DNA from 2 places in the Nissabacter archeti genome. Region 1 is predicted to be linked to the other one. Evidence: predicted binding sites of a transcription regulator. Region 1 holds the regulator's gene; the other holds the start of a gene.

Region 1 (3,345 bases):
CGGCCTGGTCTATTACGCCTATAAAGACGTCATGAAAATCCGTATGCCGCGCACCGCCAATGAGATGTACCACCTGCGCGATGCTGCACCGGTCAAACGTGGTGAGCTGGAAACCGGCGATCTGGTGTTCTTCCGCATCAATAACCGCGGTGCCGCTGACCATGTGGGGGTTTACCTCGGCAACGGCAAGTTTATCCAGTCACCGCGTACCGGTGAGGATATCCGCATCAGTTTCCTGGACAATGATTACTGGCAGGATCATTACGTCGGCGCCCGCCGGGTGATGACGCCAAAAACCATCCGCTGAGTAAAGCGCACCCGTAAAAAACGCCGGATCTCCGGCGTTTTTTTATCAGCCCGGCCAGCCTCAGTGCAGGATGGCGGTAAAGCTGAAGAGTAAAATCACTGTCAGCGCGCCCACAGTGGTCAAAAGCGACATTTTCAAATCACTGTCCATTATTCTCTCCTTGGTGAACCACAAGAAAACCACACACTTAGTGTGCCGACCCTATTCTCACACTATTTAAAGAAATTCCTAAACACTTTCGGGGTGTACGGCACAATTTTCCTCTTTCCCTTTTCACCATAATGAGTGAAAATTCGCGGTTTACGCACTGCGTACCCGGCCGGCTGCGATGCCCCACCGCTTAGTTCAGCGAAGATGACCGCTCCTTCCCCCCAGAATCCACTGCAATTCTTTCAGCGGGCAGGAGAATAAACGCAGGCAAACGATTAACATAATAGTTACGTGCTGTAACACGTACTATCAGGAGTCATTCTTTCCATGGCAACGATTAAAGATGTCGCCAGACGTGCCGGCGTATCCACGACTACCGTGTCACACGTCATTAATAAAACACGTTTTGTCGCTGAAGAGACTAAGGCGGCAGTCTGGGCTGCCATTAAGGAATTACACTATTCGCCGAGCGCCGTCGCGCGCAGCCTGAAGGTCAACCATACAAAATCGATTGGCCTGCTGGCGACCTCCAGCGAAGCGCCCTACTTCGCTGAAGTGATTGAGGCGGTAGAGAACAGCTGCTACAGCAAAGGCTATACGCTTATCCTGTGTAATTCCCATAACAACCTCGACAAACAACAGGCTTACCTGGCGATGCTGGCGCAAAAGCGTGTCGATGGGCTGCTGGTGATGTGCTCTGAATACCCCGACCAGCTGATCGGCATGCTGGAAGAGTACCGCAACATCCCGATGGTGGTGATGGACTGGGGCTCGGCGCGCAGCGATTTTACCGACTCGATTATTGATAACGCCTTTGAGGGCGGTTATCTGGCCGGGCGTTACCTGATTGAACGCGGCCACCGCGACATCGGCATTATCCCCGGCCAGTTGTCGCGCAATACCGGCGGCGGGCGGCATCAGGGCTTCCTGAAGGCGATGGAAGAGGCCAATATTCCGGTACGCGAAGAGTGGGTGGTTCAGGGCGATTTTGAGCCGGAATCAGGTTATAAGGCGATGCACCAGATCCTGACCCAGAAACAGCGCCCGACGGCGGTGTTCTGCGGCGGCGACATCATGGCGATGGGCGCGATTTGCGCCGCCGATGAGCTGGGCCTGCGTGTGCCGCAGGACGTCTCCGTGATCGGTTATGACAACGTGCGCAACGCGCGTTACTTCTCCCCGGCGCTGACCACCATCCACCAGCCCAAAGAGCGCCTGGGCGAGAACGCCTTTGCCATGCTGCTGGATCGCATCACCAGCAAGCGTGAAGACCCGCAGACCATTGAAGTCCACCCGAAACTGGTCGAACGCCGTTCCGTGGCAGACGGCCCGTACCGCGATTACCGCCGGTAATCCGTGAGCCGGGGGCATCCAGCCCGCCCCCGGCGTTTACCCGCGCCACCTTTTACCCGCCCAGCTTTTTACCCGCGCTGCGTTTCATCCACGTAACCACTCGCGGTTCAGCGTGTCACTCTCCCCCAGATAATCCAGCAACCATACCAACGCCGGTGACGATTTCTCCTGCGCCCAGGTCAGGCAACAGGCGCTGTCCGGGAATGGCTGGTGCAGCGTCAGCACGGTAAGGTCACCGCGGTCAATCAGCGGTTGCGCCATGTGCGCCGGGATCATGCCGACACATAACCCGGCCAGCAGGCAATCCAGCGCGCTGGTCCAGTCCGGCACCACCAGCCGCCGCTGGTTGTCGAGCGTCCAGGTATCGCGTTTCGGCAGGCTGCGCGAGGTGTCTTCCTGGCACAGTGCCGGATAGGGCCGCAGCTGATCGTCCGTCAGCGGCCCCGCCTGCTGCGCCAGCGGATGCCCCCGGCTGACCACACAGTGCCACGGCATAAACCCCATATCGCGGAAACGGTAACCGCCGCCCACCGGCACGGCACGCGTGGCCCCGATGGCGGCATCCACCCGCCCGTCGGCCAGGGCATCCCACACGCCATTAAACACTTCGGGTGAGATCAGCAGTTCCATGTCAGGGAATTCCCGGTAAAAATCCAGCACCAACTGCCGGGTACGGTCGGCCCGGACAATCCGGTCCACGGCAATGCTGAGCTGGCCGCGCCAGCCGTTCGCCACCTGCTGGCACTGGCGGCGTGTAGCCTGCATTTTTTTGATAAGCAGCCGCGCCTCCTGCACAAACACCCGCCCGGCTTCGGTAATCACCACATCCCGGTGGCGGCGCTCAAACAGCTCAACCGCCAGCCACTGCTCGAGCTGGCGCACCGTATAACTGACAGCAGAAGGCACGCGGTGCAGCTCCTGCGCGGCCGCACTGAAACTGCCGGTACGTGCCACGGCATCAATCACTTCCAGAGAGTATTCAGACCACATATCCTGCCTTCAATTTTTTTCACAGCATGGTGCAAATTTTACCGTTTCACAACCCACTGACGCTACCGTAGAGTGCGCGACGATATAGGATTTATGTATTGCCTCTGAATAAAATATTGAGATTACTTATGACTCGTTCCCCCTTTTTCCTGCTCTATCTTGCTGTCCTGAGTATGCTGGGCTTTTTGGCCACGGACATGTACCTGCCCGCCTTTGCGCTGATGCAGGAAGATCTCGCGCTCTCCCCCAATGCCATCAGTGCCAGCCTGAGCCTGTTTCTGGCCGGCTTCGCCTGCGCCCAGCTGATCTGGGGCCCGCTCTCTGACCGCATCGGCCGTAAACCGGTGCTGGTGCTGGGCCTGCTGCTGTTTGCGGCCGGGTGCGCCGGCATGATGTGGGTAACGAACGCCCACCAGCTCTGGCTGATGCGCTTTGTGCAGGCCATCGGCGTCTGTTCTGCCGCCGTGAGCTGGCAGGCACTGGTGGTGGATCGTTACTCCCCCCAGCAGAGCAAAAAAGTCTTTGCCACGATTATGCCGCTGGTG
Region 2 (3,345 bases), on a different contig from region 1:
TCCGGCAGAATTATTGGCCGCTCCCGCGGCTCCCCTCCAGCGTCCTCCGGGCTGTTCGGGCCGGGACAGACACGCCGGGAGCGTGTCTGCGGCGGCCCGATTAGCCCGGAGGCGGAGTGAGGGAACACGCGGGAGCGTGCAATGATTCAGCCAAACCACCGAAAGCGCGCGGGTGCAGGGCCGGCGCGGCGGCAGGCCCTGCTCGGTTGAGGCTCGGAAAGCCGGGTAGGCAACTGCACATGAACAACCGAAACAATCCACGTATGATCGATGGCGGCAGCGGAGCCGCAGAAAGCAGAAAGAAGCCGGGCGTCTGCCAACGCACCTCGATCTAAGAAAGCGGCCAGGTCATCGCAACACACCTCGATCTAAGAAAGACGTCACTCGCGAGGGCCGCCACCACCTACTCCGCCGCATACCCCTCCGGCGGCAGCCGCGCCCCGTCCAGCCAGGCGGCCCCCTCCTGCATGGTCAGGCGGCCACTGACAAACCATTGTGCCACCAGCGGGTAGATCTGGTGCTCCTGCACCTGCACACGGGCCTGCAGATCCTCCTCGCTGTCGCCGTCAAAGACCGGGACTTTGGCCTGGAGGACAACCGGGCCGCCGTCCAGCTCCTCGGTGACGAAATGCACCGAGGTGCCGTGTTCCGCATCGCGGTTGGCCAGCGCCTGACGGTGGGTATGCAGCCCAGGGTATCTCGGCAGCAGGGAAGGGTGGATGTTCAGCATCCGCCCGGCATAATGCCGGACGAACGCCGCGCTGAGGATGCGCATATACCCCGCCAGCACGATCAGATCGGGCGCGTAGGCGTCAATCTGCTCCGCCAGCGCGGCATCAAACGCCACGCGGTCACTGAACTCACGCGCGTCCAGGGCGTGCGCCGGAATCCCCGCCTCGCGGGCGCGCTCCAGCCCATAGGCATCGGCTTTATTGCTGAACACCGCAGCAAGAGATGCGTGGAGACGTCCCTGTTGGCAGGCATCAATCAACGCCTGGAGATTACTCCCCTGGCCGGATACCAGCACCACGATCTTTTTCATCAGCCGATTACCACCTGCTCTGCCGCGTCAGAGGCGTTGATGTGGCCGATTTTCCAGGCTTTTTCACCGGAAGCGGTCAGCAGTTCCACCGCCTGATCCGCCAGTGCCGCAGGCAGGGCGATCACCATGCCGACACCACAGTTAAAGGTGCGGTACATCTCGTGGCGGCTGACGTTGCCCGCCTGTTGCAGCCAGGTAAATACCGTCGGCCACTGCCAGCTCGACTCGTCAATCACCGCCTGGGTATTGGCCGGCAAGACGCGGGGGATGTTCTCCCAGAAACCGCCGCCGGTCAGGTGGGCGATGGCGTGCACATCAATCTGCTCAATCAGGCTGAGGATCGATTTTACGTAGATTTTGGTCGGGGCCAGCAGGTGATCGGCAAGCGACCGGCCGTCCAGCTGTTCGGTGGCGGCATCCGTGTTGCTGACTTCCAGGATTTTGCGCACCAGCGAGTAGCCGTTGGAGTGCGGGCCGCTGGCACCGAGCGCCACCAGCACATCGCCATCCTGCACTTTGCTGCCGTCGATGATTTCCGACTTCTCCACCACGCCGACGCAGAACCCGGCGACGTCGTAATCTTCACCGTGGTACATGCCCGGCATTTCAGCGGTTTCACCGCCTACCAGCGCACACCCGGCCTGTTTGCACCCTTCGGCAATGCCGGTGATCACGCTGGCGGCCGTCTCCACGTCCAGCTTGCCGGTCGCGTAGTAATCCAGGAAGAACAGCGGCTCCGCGCCCTGAACCACCAGATCATTCACGCACATCGCCACCAGATCGATACCGATGGTGTCATGGCGCTTCAGATCCATCGCCAGACGCAGCTTGGTGCCGACGCCGTCAGTGCCGGAAACCAGAATCGGCTCACGGTATTTTTGCGGCAGCGCACACAGGGCACCGAAACCGCCCAGCCCACCCATCACTTCCGGGCGGCGGGTCTGCTTCACTACACCTTTGATACGGTCTACCAATGCATTTCCTGCATCAATATCCACACCTGCGTCTTTATAGCTGAGAGAGGTTTTATCGGTCACTGCTGGATCCCCACGGCGGTTTGCGGTTGGTGGTTAAAATTGAGCGCGGCAATTCTAACAGCCCAGGCAAACGTTTGCGAGTGGCTTATGCGGGGGAAAGACGTTTTGCCTTCTATACTGTTAATCGAAAATCAGTTGATCCTGATCAGGCGATTAGCGGTGGCGCGACAAAAAAAAGGCGTTATAATCTCGCGATTTTTTTTTGGCCGTCAACCATCGTAGGGGAGAATAATTATGAAGATCGTTGAGGTAAAACACCCGCTGGTAAAACATAAGCTGGGCCTGATGCGTGAAAATGACATCAGCACCAAACGCTTTCGCGAACTGGCTTCTGAAGTGGGGAGTTTGCTGACCTATGAAGCGACCGCCGATCTGGAAACCGAAAAGGTGACCATTGATGGTTGGTGCGGGCCGGTTGAAGTAGACCAGATCAAAGGCAAAAAAATCACTGTGGTGCCGATCCTGCGTGCCGGCCTCGGCATGATGGAAGGCGTCCTGGAGCACGTCCCGAGCGCACGCATCAGCGTGGTCGGTGTGTACCGTGACGAAGAGACGCTGGAGCCGGTGCCGTACTTCCAGAAACTGGTGTCCAACATTGAAGAACGTATGGCGCTGGTGGTTGACCCGATGCTGGCCACCGGCGGCTCCATGATCGCCACCATCGACCTGCTGAAGAAAGCCGGCTGCACCAGCATCAAGGTGCTGGTGCTGGTGGCCGCCCCGGAAGGGATCGCCGCCCTGGAAAAAGCCCACCCGGATGTCGAGCTGTTCACCGCCTCTATTGATCAGTACCTGAATGAAAAAGGCTACATCGTGCCGGGCCTCGGCGATGCAGGCGACAAAATATTTGGTACCAAGTAAGCATTTAAGCCGGCTGAGAAGTCGGCTTTTTTTTAATTGTTTTCCCCACGCCGTCCATCAATAACACCGTATGAGGATAGAAAGATGACCCGTCGCGCCATCGGAGTCAGTGAGCGCCCACCGCTGCTGCAAACGATTCCGTTAAGCTTCCAGCACCTGTTCGCCATGTTTGGCGCGACCGTGCTGGTGCCGATCCTGTTTAAAGTTAACCCGGCCACGGTATTGCTGTTCAACGGCATCGGCACGCTGCTGTACCTGTTTATCTGCAAAGGGAAAATCCCGGCTTACCTCGGCTCCAGCTTTGCCTTTATTTCGCCGGTGCTGCTGCTGTTGCCGCTCGGGTATGAGGTGGCGCTCGGCGGCTTTATCCTCTGCGGCGCGCTGTTCTGCCTGGTGGCGCTGATT

The links. The regulator PurR, encoded in region 1, represses purine synthesis genes. The targets are predictions, from matches to a motif close to CANGCAAACGTTTGCNTG.
Region 2: a site for PurR is predicted at 2,143-2,160, ahead of purM (phosphoribosylformylglycinamidine cyclo-ligase). Genes of this name have one in related genera too.

What each region holds. Positions count from the first base shown of each region.
Region 1 covers NZ_JAERKB010000009.1:114,109-117,453, reverse strand. The annotation lists gene JK232_RS14315 (C40 family peptidase) at 1-307, shown strand, start outside; gene cydH (cytochrome bd-I oxidase subunit CydH) at 368-457, opposite strand; gene purR (HTH-type transcriptional repressor PurR) at 785-1,810, shown strand; gene punR (DNA-binding transcriptional activator PunR) at 1,895-2,800, opposite strand; gene punC (purine nucleoside transporter PunC) at 2,929-3,345, shown strand, end outside.
Region 2 covers NZ_JAERKB010000012.1:31,952-35,296, reverse strand. The annotation lists gene purN (phosphoribosylglycinamide formyltransferase) at 404-1,042, opposite strand; gene purM (phosphoribosylformylglycinamidine cyclo-ligase) at 1,042-2,079, opposite strand; gene upp (uracil phosphoribosyltransferase) at 2,314-2,940, shown strand; gene uraA (uracil permease) at 3,025-3,345, shown strand, end outside.